Regions from separate parts of the Cronobacter muytjensii ATCC 51329 genome, predicted to be linked through region 2. Evidence: predicted binding sites of a transcription regulator. Region 2 holds the regulator's gene; each other region holds the start of a gene.

Region 1 (4,724 bases), 1.7 Mb from region 2:
TTTATTCGCATACTGCCGCAGACTGCGCTTCAGCCCGCTTTCCGCGAGGTAGTGGATGGGTGATAAACGCCCTGGCGCGCCGTCCGGGAGATACGCTTTACAGCGTCTTACGGTAGCGTCGCGCGCGGTAACGCCGTTGTGGGCATATCCGACCTCGAACTCTGCCTCATCCTGACGCACACCGCCACCGAAGCGGAAAGCGCGCAGTTGGCCGCCATCAAACAGGAAATGGAGGCGGCGTTTCCGGTGGTGAGCAAAATCGATTTCGCTATCGGCAGCGTCGCCGGGGTGCTTGCGCCAGACAATCTTGATAGCTGGAGCTACTGGTTAAAGCATCACTGCCGCTGTCTTTATGGCGAGGATCTTTCACAGCGTTTCGCGCGTTTCAGGCCATCACGAACCATTGCGCAGGCTGTTAACGGCGATGTCGTTGCCGTGATAAACGCTGATATCGCGGCGCTTTCAGGACAGCCTGATGAAAAGGGCCGTATACCGTTCCAACGCGCGGCCGCCGGAAAACGTATTCGCGCGACGAATTTACTTCGCGCCGACGATGACACTGACTGGCCAGATACGCTGGAAGATTACCTGGCGCTGTTCGCCAAAAAGTACCCGTCAAAAGTCCACGAGTTAAACGACGTTTTACGTGAAAGCCGCACGCCTGGCGATGCGCCCGACAAGTTCATCGCGCGAACGCAGCGGTTTATGGCGTGGTTCCGCCAGCAACTGGCGGAACAGAAATCAGCGCCAGAAGCGGGGTTAGCGCGAGGCGTGAGGCCGCCCTTCTCTTGCGCGGTCCTGCCCCGTTACAGAACGGATCACCACACGCTCGCGCGCGGCAGCTCGCTGAAACGCGTGGTATAGCCGGGTGAGAGAAATTCACGCTTCATCGCCCAGGGTTTGACGATGCCCTGGCCTGCGAACCAGAGCTTGCCCTTGCCGGAGCGATTATATTCATCCAGCAAATGCATCAGCGGCGCGCTGTTGGCCTGCGGCAGATGCTCATCAAACAGATTCAGTTGCGCCACGCCCTGGCTGAAAAAATCCCCCAGCATGACGCCCGCCTTGATGTAGCGATAACCTTCGCGCCAGATGGCGTCCAGCGCGCTCACCGCCAGACGGACGATATCGCGGGTGTCGTTGGTGGGCGTCAGCGCCTGGCCGAGCGCCTGATTGCTGTAGCGCGCCTGCGGATCGTCATGCGGACTGGTGCGGATAAACACCGCCACCTGGCGGCAGAACTGATGCTCCTGACGCAGCTTTTCCGCCGCGCGCTCGGCCCAGGCGCAGACCGCCTGACGCATATCCTGATAGTCGGTCACGCGGTAGCCAAACGAGCGGCTGCAGACTATCTGCTGCTTCGGCGCGGTAAACTCATCCAGCCCCAGACACGGCTCGCCGCGCAGCTCGCGCACGGTGCGCTCCAGCACCACGTTGAAGTTTTTGCGGATAACCCACGCCGGGCTGTTCGCCAAATCAAACGCGGTGTTGATGCCCATTACGTTGAGCTTTTTGCTGAGCCGGCGGCCAACGCCCCACACTTCGTCCACGTCAAAATGCGCCAGCGCCCGGCGCAGCCGGGCCGGATCGGAGAGATCCACCACCGCGCCCGACTTCGGCCATTTTTTCGTGGCGAGATTGGCAAGCTTGGCGAGGGTTTTGGTGGGCGCGATGCCGACGCCCACCGGCAGATGGGTTTCGCGCCAGAGCCTGTCGCGGATCTCCTGTCCAAATTCCGTCAGCGCCATCACGTTGCTGACGCCGCGCAGATCGATAAACGCCTCATCGATCGAGTAGATCTCCACTTGCGGCGACATCTCTTCGAGAATATCCATCACGCGTTTGCTCATGTCGGCGTAAAAAGCGTAGTTGGAACTAAAGACCGCCACCCGGTGGCGCTCGAACAGCGCGCGCTGTTTGAAATAAGGCTCCGCCATCGTGATGCCGAGCGCTTTCGCCTGACGGCTGCGGGCAATGACGCAGCCGTCGTTATTGCTCAGCACCACGACAGGCTTATCCCTAAGATCCGGGCGAAACACCGTCTCGCAGGAGGCATAAAAGCTGTTGACGTCGACCAGCGCGTACATGTCAGCGCCTCTTTTTCAACACCCAGGTCACCACGCCGAAAATCACCAGTTCGCCGTCGCCTGCAAGCGTAATGGGCGGGAAATCCGGGTTCATTGGCACCAGCTGCGCCACCGGGCGCAGACGCAGGGTTTTTACCGTGAACTCCCCTTCCAGCGCCGCGACGACGATATCGCCCTCCTGCGGCTTCAGGGCGCTGTCGACCACCAGCAGATCGCCATCCTCAATGCCGGCGCCGTTCATCGACTCGCCAGACGCCCGGAGAAAATAGGTCGCGTTGGGATGCACAATACAGTGCGCATCCAGGCTCACGCGCTTTTCAATGTAATCCTGCGCGGGAGACGGAAAACCGCAGGCCACCTTCTCCAGAAACAGCGGCAGCCCTTCGGCATCAGGCTGTGGTAAGAGACGCATCATTAACATGGCGTGCTCCATCCGTTTATTATGTTATTGTTTACTGTGTTTATATACAGTAGTTTGAATTGCGGTATTCTGACAACCCTATTTTTAAGCGAAGCGGCGTAATTGCCTGGAGAACGGCCAGTTTTTGCGGGTTTCGTCAGCAAATGCGGGGATAACAGGCATAAAAAAGCCAGAGCGCATGCTCTGGCTTTTACGGATAGGCGAATCAGGCGCCCTTGCGTTTCGGCAGGGTTTTCAGCAGATCTTCCGGGCTGATGGAGGCTACCACGCTGCCGGGGTGCGGCATTTTCAGGATGTGGTTTTTGATTTTGCCGACCACGTGCATTTCACAGGGTTTGCAGTCAAAGCGCAGCGTCAGCACTTCGTCGCCGTGCACCAGCTGCATCGGCGTCGCCTTCCAGCTCTTGATGTTGCCCTTCGCCTGTTTCGGACAGAGGTTAAAGGCAAAGCGCAGGCAGTGTTTGGTGATCATCACCGGCACGTCGCCTTTTTCTTCGTGCGCTTCATAAGCGGCATCAATCAGCTGCACGCCATAGCGCTGATAAAATTCACGCGCTTTATGGTTATAGACGTTGGCGAGGAAGCTCAGGTGCGTTTCCGGATAGACCGGCGGCGGCACGGAAACCGGCTTGCGCACGCCGCGCTGGTAATTCGCCAGACGCGCGGCGTCCAGCGCCTCGACAGCCTCGCGGCGCAAGGCGTTGAGCTGGCCGTTCGGCACGAACAGCGCGCCCGGAAGCGTAATCTGCACGTCGCGGGCGAAATAGATAGTCTGCCCCAGTTTCGCCAGGCCCTCTTTCAGGCTGGTCAGCGCTTTATCCGGGTTATTGGCCTCGTCGAACTGCCCGTCCAGCGTATGCGTCACGCTGACGCCGTCTTCGCTGGTTAAGGTCAGAATTAGCTGTTCCTGCCAGCCGCCAAGCTCGATATCCACCGCCACGCGGCGCTCGCTGGAGGTTTTCAGCAGCGCCTGCTGCCAGTTGTGATCGAGATTGCGGTTAAGCGTGTGGCGCGGGCGCAGGGTTTTCAGCGCGGCGGGCATCTCGTTCGGGAAAACGCGATAGCGGTTTTCGCCGGTTTTTTCCGCCACGTTAACGCGAAAACCCACCACTTCGCGCTTGATCATGACGTTCAGCCCGTCGCCATTAGCGAGCGGCTCGGTGGTTTCGACATCCAGATGATCTTTCGCAACGCTCAGCACTTCGCCGACCGGCAGGCCGACAAACGTCGGCGTGTCGAACGCGCCGATATCAATCTTACGGGCATTCACGAAGTAATCGGTGCTGCCGCGATGGAAGGTTTTCTCGGTGGATGGCACGAAATAGTGCGCCGTGTTGCCGGCGGAAGACCGCGCAAGATCGCCGCGATCTTCGATAATCGCGTCAAGCATCTGACGGTAGTGCGCCGTGATATTTTTCACGTAGCTCATGTCTTTGTAGCGCCCTTCAATCTTGAAGGAGCGCACGCCCGCGTCGATAAGCGCCGCCAGGTTGGCGGTCTGATCGTTGTCTTTCATCGACAACAGGTGTTTTTCATAGGCCACCACGCGGCCCTGATCGTCTTTCAGGGTGTACGGCAGACGGCAGGCCTGCGAGCAGTCGCCGCGGTTGGCGCTGCGCCCCGTCTGGGCGTGGGAGATATAGCACTGGCCCGAATAGGCCACGCAGAGCGCGCCGTGAATAAAGAATTCGATAGTGGCGTCAGTGCTTTCGTGAATGGCGCGGATCTGGTTGAGGTTCAGTTCGCGCGCCAGCACGATTTGCGAGAAACCAGCATCGGAGAGGAACTTCGCTTTCTCGACGCTGCGGATGTCGCACTGAGTGCTGGCGTGCAGCTCAATGGGCGGAATATCCAGCTCCATGATCCCCATATCCTGCACGATCAGGGCGTCGACGCCCGCGTCGTAGAACTGGCCGATAAGCTTACGGGCCGGCTCCAGTTCGTCGTCATGCAGAATGGTGTTGAGCGTGACAAACACTTTCGCGCCGAAGCGATGGGCGAACGGCACCAGGTCTGCGATGTCCTGGAGGCTGTTGCTGGCGTTGTGACGGGCACCGAAGCCGGGGCCGCCGATATAGACTGCATCTGCGCCGTGCAGAATGGCTTCGCGGGCGATAGCGGTATCGCGGGCGGGGCTGAGCAGTTCAAGGTGATGCGATTGCAGGCGCATAATTCGTCGTTATCCGTTATTTGAAAGGCGGCTATTGTAGTCACAT
Region 2 (4,724 bases):
CTGCAGCAGGCTCTCTTTTTCTTTGGTGGCGCCACGCAACTCTTTGGCGTAAGTGCCCACTTCCATCACGTGTTCATAGCCGATATAAATCGGCACCAGCGTAATTGGACGCGTGCCGCCGCGCAGCATCGCCTGGATAGTCATGGAGAGCGTGCCGGTTTTCGGGTCAAGCAGACGGCCGGTGCGCGAACGTCCGCCCTCCACAAAATACTCTACCGAATAGCCGCGGCTGAAAAGCTCGCCCAGATATTCACGAAACACCGTCGAATAGAGCTTGTTGCCTTTAAAGGTGCGGCGAATAAAGAAAGCGCCCAGCCGGCGGAAAATCGGCCCGGCTGGCCAGAAATTCAGGTTGATGCCCGCAGCGATGTGCGGCGGCACCAGCCCCTGGTGATAAAGCACATAAGAGAGCAGCAGATAATCCATGTGGCTGCGGTGGCAGGGCACATAAACAATCTCGTGACCATCATGCGCCAGCTGACGCACGCGCTCGGCGTTATGGACGTTGATACCCTGATACAGACGGTTCCAGGTAAAGCCCAGGACGCGATCGGTAATACGAATGGCTTCGTAGGAGAAGTCCGCGGCAATCTCTTCCATCAACGCGACGGCATTCTGCTGGGCTTTCTCATGCGAGATTTTTTTAGTACGCGCTTCATCTTCCACCGCGCGGGCGATGGCTTTTGAAGAGAGCAGCTTGTTAAAGAGATCCTGGCGCGCCGGCAGGCGTGGGCCGACGGCGGCGAGGCGCTGGCGAGCGAAATGCATACGCGCCACGCGGGCCAGCTTCTGGGCGATACGTTTGTCGGTGCCGTGCTCCGTCGCCATGCGACGCAGCGACACGGGCGGCGAGAAACGGACAAAGCTGTCGCGACCAAGCCAGGAGACCGCGAAGAATTTCTGGATGCCGTTCAGCATGCGCAGCGGCGGGTTTTCCACGCCTTTTTCACGGCCCGGCGCACGGCCAAACATCACAGAGACCGGCACCATCTGAACGTCGAGATCCGGGTTGTTGCGGTGCAGGTCGAGATAGTTGTGGAACAGCTTGATCGACTCTTCTTTCGGCGTGTAATAAGTGAACACGCGGGGGCCGCCGTGGATAAACACATAGCGCGGCAGTTCAGTGCCGTCGATAACCAGCGGCTCCAGAGGATCTGGCAGATCGTGCGCCAGGCACTGGGCACGCAGCGTCAGGAGATCCGCCTTCGAGTTATACGGCAGCACATACATGATGGGGCGTGAAGTATCGAGCCCAAGTTCGGGGCAGGGTGCCGCCGGGATGGACTTGCTTTTTACCAGCACGCTTAATGGTAAATTAAGTAATTTGTAGTAAATTCGTGGCCAACCGGACATAAACGATGTAAAGCCTCTGGTTAATAATGCAATTGCGGCGCAAGAATATCAGAAACTCCGTAGAATTTCTGTGGTGCTTCTTTATCGAAGCGCATTAGCATTGACGCCTGAATTTAAAAAAGGTTTCTTGTCATGGCCAATAACACCACGGGGTTAACCCGAATTATTAAAGCAGCAGGCTATTCCTGGAAGGGATTGCGCGCTGCCTGGAAAAATGAAGCTGCGTTTCGCCAGGAGGCGGTCGCCGTTATTGCAGCAATTATTATCGCTTGCTGGCTGGACGTCGACCCGATGACCCGTTTGTTCCTTATTAGCTCCGTTATGCTGGTGATGATCGTTGAGATCCTTAACAGCGCCATCGAAGCGGTGGTGGATCGCATTGGCCCTGAATTTCATGAACTTTCGGGGCGCGCCAAGGACATGGGGTCCGCCGCGGTACTGCTGTCGATTATCCTCGCGCTGGTCGTGTGGGTCACGCTGCTCTGGCAGCATTTGCGATAAGTTTTCCAGAAATTGCTAAAGAAGCGCTTTTTTAACCGGTTATGGTTTTAAAATCGCCTTTAGCTGTATATACTCACAGCATCACTGTATATGCACCCAGGGGGCGGAATGAAAGCATTAACTACCAGGCAACAAGAGGTGTTTGATCTCATTCGGGATCACATCAGCCAGACCGGCATGCCGCCTACGCGCGCGGAGATTGCGCAACGTCTGGGTTTCCGTTCGCCTAACGCGGCGGAAGAGCATCTTAAAGCGCTGGCGCGCAAAGGGGTGCTTGAGATTGTTTCCGGCGCGTCGCGCGGTATTCGTCTGCTGCAGGAAGAAGAAAACGGTCTGCCGCTGGTGGGGCGTGTCGCGGCGGGCGAGCCGCTGCTGGCGCAGCAGCATATCGAAGGCCACTATCAGGTTGACCCGGGCCTGTTTAAGCCGAATGCGGATTTCCTGCTGCGCGTAAGCGGGATGTCGATGAAAGATATCGGAATTATGGACGGCGATCTGTTAGCAGTTCATAAAACGCAGGATGTGCGCAACGGCCAGGTCGTTGTGGCGCGCATTGACGATGAAGTAACGGTAAAGCGCCTGAAAAAACAGGGCAATGTCGTTGAGCTGCTGCCAGAAAATAACGAGTTCAAACCTATCGTTGTCGATCTGCGCGAGCACAACTTCTCTATCGAAGGCCTGGCGGTCGGCGTTATTCGCAACGGCGAGTGGCTCTGACAGCTTTCCCGGCTTCGTAACGCTTCATTACCGTAACTGGCCCGCCCCGGTTACGGTAATGACTCTCCTGCTCCGCTAATTTTATACACGGTTTTCTTCGCGTAACGGCATCGGAACGCCATATGCCTTTTCTGACCTCTACCGACAAAGCCCTCTGGCGCCTCGCGCTGCCAATGATATTCTCCAATATCACTGTGCCCTTGCTCGGGCTGGTGGATACCGCGGTAATCGGCCATCTCGACAGCCCCGTTTATCTGGGCGGCGTCGCGGTCGGCGCGACCGCCACCAGTTTTCTCTTTATGCTGCTGCTCTTTTTGCGCATGAGCACCACCGGCCTTACCGCACAGGCGTTCGGCGCGCGCGATCCGGCGGCGCTGGCCCGCGCGCTGGTGCAGCCAATGGCGCTGGCGCTTCTCGCAGGTACGCTGATTATCGCGCTACGCGAGCCGCTGATTGCTCTGGCGCTACATATCACAGGCGGTAGCGACGCCGTGCTGACGCAGGCACGACGATTTCTGGAGATTCGCTGGCTGAGCGCGCCCGCGTCGCTGGCGAACCTGGTTTTGCTGGGATGGCTGCTTGGCGTGCAGTACGCAAGAGCGCCAGTCATTCTGCTCGTCGTCGGCAACCTGCTTAATATCGCGCTCGATCTCTGGTTTGTGATGGGGCTTGGCCTGAACGTGCAGGGCGCAGCGCTCGCGACCGCCATCGCAGAGTACGCGACGCTTGGCATCGGGCTGATAATGGCAGTCCGTGTGCTGCGCCTGCGTGGTATTACGCTCGCGATGCTGAAAACCGCCTGGCGCGGCGGCATCGGCAGGCTACTGGCGCTGAACCGGGATATCATGCTGCGCTCGCTGCTGCTGCAACTCTGTTTCGCGTCTGTTACCGTTTTCGGCGCGCGGCTCGGCAGCGATATTGTTGCCGTTAACGCGCTCCTGATGACCTTGCTCACGTTCACTGCCTATGCGCTCGACGGGTTCGCCTACGCAGTGGAAGCCCATGCCGGGCAGGCGTTTGGCGCAAAGGATAAATCGCAGCTGCACAGCGTCTGGCGCGCGGCGTGCCGACAGGCTGGAATGGTGGCGCTCGCGTTTGCGTTGATGTACGCCATCGCGGGGCAGCAGATCGTGTCGCTGTTAACCTCTCTGCCTTCGCTGCAGGCGCTGGCGCAACCCTATCTCTTCTGGCAGGTGATCCTGCCTGTTGTCGGCGTCTGGTGTTATCTGCTGGACGGGATGTTTATCGGCGCGACGCGCGGGGCGGAGATGCGCAACAGTATGGCTGTCGCGGCGCTGGGGTTTGGCCTCACGCTGCTGACGCTCCCGAGTCTCGGCAACCACGGGCTGTGGCTGGCGCTCACCGTTTTTCTGGCGCTGCGCGGACTGTCGCTCGGCTATTTATGGCGTCGCGGCCGCCTGCTGCACTAAGCTTTTCCGCTACGATAACGCTGACGTGACAACCGATAGATTATCCGTGTCAGCGCTTCGTTATGGTTAAAGATTCTGAATATCCCGCCACGGTTAAAATTGACGTCTAAAATAAGTAGTACGTTCAGCAAATGATGAAGACAACTCTGGCTGAGCCCCCACAGGAAAACCTGTGAGACTGATTCACTACCGAATGTTAAAGGAGACGTCTATGAACAGAGATGAAGCTGGCGGTAACTGGAAACAGTTTAAAGGTAAAGTGAAAGAACAATGGGGTAAATTAACCGACGATGATATGACTATCATCGAAGGGAAACGTGACCAGCTGGTAGGTAAAATCCAGGAACGTTACGGTTACGCGAAAGATGAAGCCGACAAGGAAGTGACTGACTGGGAATCTCGCCACGATTACCGCTGGTAATCGGCTGGCTACCACCTCAACGGTATTATTTCCCTGAGGCTGCCCTGCCCACCGGTACAAGGATGTACCACCCGCCTGGTTTAACGCGCTTTCTTTTTCACTGTAATGCTGTGGTCATGCCCGCATTGCCCCTGATGGCGACACGCTTCCACTTCCGCGCAGGCCGCGCAAAGACCATGTGCTTCGATAACATTATGGCGCAGCGCAAAGCCCATTTTTGCCGCAAGCGCATGCATAATATCTTCCACCCCTTCTGCCGCTTCTTCTTTCACCACGCCGCAACGCCCACAGATAAACATCGC
Region 3 (4,724 bases), 2.1 Mb from region 2:
TGTTGCCAGTGACCGGGTTGGATTCGCCCATACCACGTGCGGAGATCTTGTTGGACGGGATACCTTTGGAGATCAGGTAGTCAACAACAGACTGAGCACGTTTCTCAGACAGACCCTGGTTGTAAGCGTCAGAACCGATACGGTCGGTGAAGCCCAGAACCACTACAGAACCGTCTTTCGGATCCAGGTTGCTCAGCTGAGAGTACAGCTGATCCAGCGCCTGCTGGCCTTCCGGTTTCAGGGTAGCTTTGTTGAAGTTGAACAGAACGTCAGACTTCAGGGTGAAGTGCTTGGTCTGTACTTCCGGAGCCGGAGCCGGAGCCGGAGCTACAACCGGAGCTGCATCTTCCTGCTGACCGAAACGGTAGGAAACACCTACGCTCAGCATGCCGTTGTCCGGACGCGCGCCAACAGTCTGTGCGTCGCCGATGTTGTTAACCCACTGGTATTCCAGACGGGTAGCGATGTCGCGAGTCATTGCCCACTCAACGCCGCCTGCGAATACAGGAGAAACGCCGGTGTCGTGGTCGTCGCCAGCGATGTTAGAAGAGGAATCAGCACGCCATACCATGCCGCCCAGACGGGTGTAAACGTCCAGATCGTCGGTTACCGGGTAACCCAGTTTAGCGGTCAGCTGTACGCCCTGAGCTTTGAAAGCGCCGTTTACAGTGTCGCCTTTATACGGCATGCGGCCCAGCCAGTCGTAGCCCATTTCGAAGCCAACGTACGGGTTAACCTGGTAACCACCGAACGCGCCTGCGCCCAGCTGGCTTTCGTGAGTCGGACCGTCGTTAGGAATAAAACCGGTATCGTGGAACTGGGACCAGCCCAGTTTGCCGCCTGCATACCAGGTGTTATCTTTCGGTGCGGCCTGCGCTACGGTAGCGAAGCCAGCCAGTGCCACTGCAATCGCGATAGCTGTCTTTTTCATTTTTTGCGCCTCGTTATCATCCAAAAAGGCCATGCGCTTTTCCGGGAGGAAAAGTTCACGGTTAAATCCTTCACCGGGGTTATAGCTCAATGGTTACTCTACCGATATTGTCGGTTTATTGATGAGCACCCTGGCGAGGTAAAGTCTACAACGTAGTTGGAAACTTACAAGTGTGAAGTCCGTCAGGCATATGAAAAAAAACAACTTGCGAAAGCAAAATTTAACATTTTTGCGGCAATTTTAAACACTCGTAAAGTGTGAAACCGGACGAAATCGCCCGTCTGGCCGTTCATTCGCCACAATCACTCTAACGCAGAGCGCGAGAACAAATCTGTACCAGGATTTATCCTAAAAACAATTAATGCACCATTCTTGAGTGAATTCTTAAGCCCGAACGTGGTCGGTCACCGGTCAGAGAGGGTTGGACAGGGCGCATTAAAAACCCCATTGCGTTTCCTTTCTCTGCCGCTTCCGTCAGACGGCGATGCTCGTCATCCGTTAAGTCATCATGCAGCCAGGCGATCACGACGCTGTAATTACCCGTTTCCATCGCACGAATCATTGAGTCGATAGTGACTTGTGGGTTCATCTGACTCACCTGCATTACTTTCGTCAGCGGTAAACCGGCGGATTCGACCCATTCACGGCTCAGACGCTGTTGCGGCGTGAGCCACAGCTGCCAGCGGGACTGCTGACCGAGCTGCTGCAACAGGGGCAGCAACACCAGTTGCGTCATCCACGGCTGATCTTCGTTGTACATCACTTCACTTATCAATCCCTTGGTTTCAGCCTGAGCTAACGCGCCTGCCGTTTCTTTTGCCAGACGACGGGAGCCATGCGCGCGATTTTGATGAGAAAAGTACATAAAGGTCCAGCCTCACTAGTTACTGTATGCATATACAGTACTGCTGGCGAGACCAAAGATCAATCTAAATTTCGGAAAGCATCTCGCAAATTTTGCATCTTATGACGTTGGAAAATGAAATTCGGATTGCTCACCGGGCGCAACTTTCATATGTTCCTGTTAAAGGAAAAGCTAATGGGATTTTTATCCGTTACTTATTGATATAAAAGGAATAATCATGGATAAAGCTTCGTCTGACACTCTGGTTCGGGTACAAAATACGCTTTCATCGCTGGGAAATGTTACTCATCGTTCGCTCTTTGGCGGCTACAGCCTCGCCATTAACGACGCCGTATTCGCCATGCTGGTGGAAGGGCGCTTGTATCTGCGTGCCAGCGATCAGAGCCGCGATTATCAACAAGCGCATAATCCGCCGATGCTGGTATGTACCCGGCGCGGTCGTCATATTAGCCTCAACTATTATCTGGCGGATGAGACACTCTGGCGCTCGCCATCAGCGCTGCGTGAGCACGCGCGCATCGCGCTGGCCTGCGCGCAGGCAGAGAAAACCGAGCGTGCCCGCGAGCGGCGCGTCAAAGATCTGCCAAACCTTAACGTTCAGCTTGAAATGTCGCTCTGGGAAGCCGGGATCCGGGATGTGGAAACGTTATGCGCCTTTGGCGCGAAGGAGTGCTGGCTGAAGTTACGCAAGGCTCGCAAAAACCTCAGCCTGCATGTGTTGTACGCGCTTCAGGGCGCCATTACCGGCACCCATGAAGCGGCGTTACCCACCCAAATCCGCGAAGAGCTGCTGGAATGGTTTATGCAATTCTCAGTACAGAATCATTCCTGAGCCAGTTGACGCTGCAGGCGGCTGATTTCCGGCAGCGGAGAGATAAGCAGTCCTATCTGCTGTAGCACCAGCGGTTCTTTACTCTCCTGGCGCGGCTCAATTTGCCCAATGCGCTGCGCCAGTTCCGCCAGCGATTGCTTCACCCGCGCGTCGTCAGCAGGCTGGTGATGAAGCGCATCATCAACGTAACAGACAGCATCGTCGAGCAGGGAGAGGATCTCCTGACGCGTTAGCTTTTCCCTGTGCGCGCCAAGCGCGGAGATATAGCTGGTAAGCGTGTGGTTAAGACACAAAAACCGGAAAGCGATATCGCGCATCTGCGCACTGACTCTGGGCTCGCTCGACATATTCGACACCACCGACGCCAGCTCCGCATCGCTGTTATGCGCATCGCGACGGGCGATACGATAGGCGAGCCGGTTGTCGCGCCCTTGATGATACTGTTCAAGGATCGCGTCGAGATAACGACAGTTGGCGTTTAGCGCGCGCTCAAGCACCGCTGGCAGCCGACGGAACCGCCAGTCGGGCCAGATAAAGCTCACCGCAAACCAGGCGATGGCGCAGCCGATTATCGTATCCACCACGCGCGGCAACGCCACTTCAAAGCCCTCGCCCAGCAGATTAAAGCACAGAAGTACCAGTAGCGTGATAAAGAGCGTGGCGTGGGCGTATTGCACGGTGCGGAAAACAAAAAACAGCACGCCGGTAATCACGATCAGCACCAGTTGCCCTTCCAGTGAAGGTACAAAATAGAGCACGGGAATGCCGACCGCGACGCCCGCCAGCGTGCCGATAATACGCAGTGTCAGGCGATGGCGCGTGGCGTTGTAGTTCGGCTGACAGACAAACAGGCTGGTGAGCAAAATCCAGTAGCCGTGATTAAGGCCGGTCAACTGGATAAAAGCGTAACCGACGCACAGTACGACGGACATCCGCACCGCGTGGCGAAACAGCGCCGACTGCGGCGTAACGTTACGGCTCAGGCGAAACCAGATATCGCTGAAGCCGTTCAGGCTGTCATCCGCCAGACGGTGTTCACTGTCACTGGCGGCAGGTTGGGTAAAGGGCTGCTCCGATTCAATAGTGGCAAGCTGCGCGTCAATGGCTTTAAGGTTGGCGACCAGAAACTGCACGGCTTTGAGCTGTGTGGCCGACCCGCCCGCCGCCGCGGTGCGATCGAGCGCGGCCTCCAGATGCGTAAATGCGCGCTCGAAACGCGGATCGTGCTGGTAGGGCTTGCGCAGCAGCACGGAACGCGCCAGTTGCTGACACGCCTGTGACTGCATGGAGAGCAAACGCTGGAAGCGGAACATCACATCGCTGTAGCGAAAGGTGTCACGCAGTGTCTGGTAATGAATATGCGAGGAGCTTGCGCGCTCGTGGATATCCTGCGCGACAAAATAATAGTGCAGCGTGCGGCGCGTGCTGCGCTGGCCGCGGTCACCGCGCAAGCGGGTCAACAGCGAGGCTTTGGTCTGATTCAGCGTGGCAACCAGCTGGCTGTTGGCCATCGCCAGCTCCAGCATCGGCACCTGACTTTCATCTTCGATATCCGGATCGAACAGCCGCGATTTAATTTCCAGATAATGCGCCAGCTGTTCATAGCAGCGGGCCAGATTTTCCTGCAACGGCCGCACCGGGAAGAGCAAATGCCCGGCGAGCGTCAGCAGGTTGTACCAGACCGCGCCTGCGAGCAGCAGCAGCGGCTGCTGGTACCAGTGCTCATAAAGCGATACCCCAAGCATGGTATAGATAGCTATCAGCAGCGCGCCGAAGGCGATAGTCGCATAGCGCTGCCCAAGCCCGCCCAGCAGAATAAAGCCAATGGTCGAAACCGTCAGCCCGGCGGCGAACAGCCACGGCCACGGGAACAGCAACTCCACCGAGGCCGAGGCGATAAAAAAACTGATAAGCGTAATCAGCAGGTTTCGCAGTCGGCCCGTCAGGCGATCGTCGAGGTCGGTCAGCGCGGCGGCGACCACGCCAAGCGTCAGCGGAATCGTCAGCTTCGCCTCGCCAAGCCACCAGGGCAGCGCCGCGGTGCCGCACAGCGCAATAAAGATACGCACGTTGGTGAGCCACGCGCTGTTCCAGGC

What was found. The regulator LexA, encoded in region 2, represses DNA repair genes until DNA is damaged. The targets are predictions, from matches to a motif close to TNCTGTATGTACATACAGNA.
Region 1: the regulator LexA is predicted to act here: its motif matches at 2,541-2,560, upstream of umuD (translesion error-prone DNA polymerase V autoproteolytic subunit).
Region 3: the regulator LexA is predicted to act here: its motif matches at 1,817-1,836, upstream of sulA (SOS-induced cell division inhibitor SulA).

Annotation. Positions count from the first base shown of each region.
Region 1 is NZ_CP012268.1:1,796,994-1,801,717, reverse strand. Features, by position in the region: gene AFK63_RS08380 (hypothetical protein) at 139-864, shown strand; gene umuC (translesion error-prone DNA polymerase V subunit UmuC) at 819-2,087, opposite strand; gene umuD (translesion error-prone DNA polymerase V autoproteolytic subunit) at 2,089-2,508, opposite strand; gene AFK63_RS08365 (peptidase U32 family protein) at 2,714-4,678, opposite strand.
Region 2 is NZ_CP012268.1:146,565-151,288, forward strand. Features, by position in the region: gene plsB (glycerol-3-phosphate 1-O-acyltransferase PlsB) at 1-1,353, opposite strand, end outside; gene AFK63_RS00780 (diacylglycerol kinase) at 1,486-1,854, shown strand; gene lexA (transcriptional repressor LexA) at 1,963-2,571, shown strand; gene dinF (MATE family efflux transporter DinF) at 2,694-4,001, shown strand; gene AFK63_RS00795 (CsbD family protein) at 4,213-4,422, shown strand; gene zur (zinc uptake transcriptional repressor Zur) at 4,503-4,724, opposite strand, start outside.
Region 3 is NZ_CP012268.1:2,441,705-2,446,428, reverse strand. Features, by position in the region: gene ompA (porin OmpA) at 1-931, opposite strand, end outside; gene sulA (SOS-induced cell division inhibitor SulA) at 1,290-1,796, opposite strand; gene AFK63_RS11400 (TfoX/Sxy family DNA transformation protein) at 2,014-2,628, shown strand; gene yccS (YccS family putative transporter) at 2,619-4,724, opposite strand, start outside.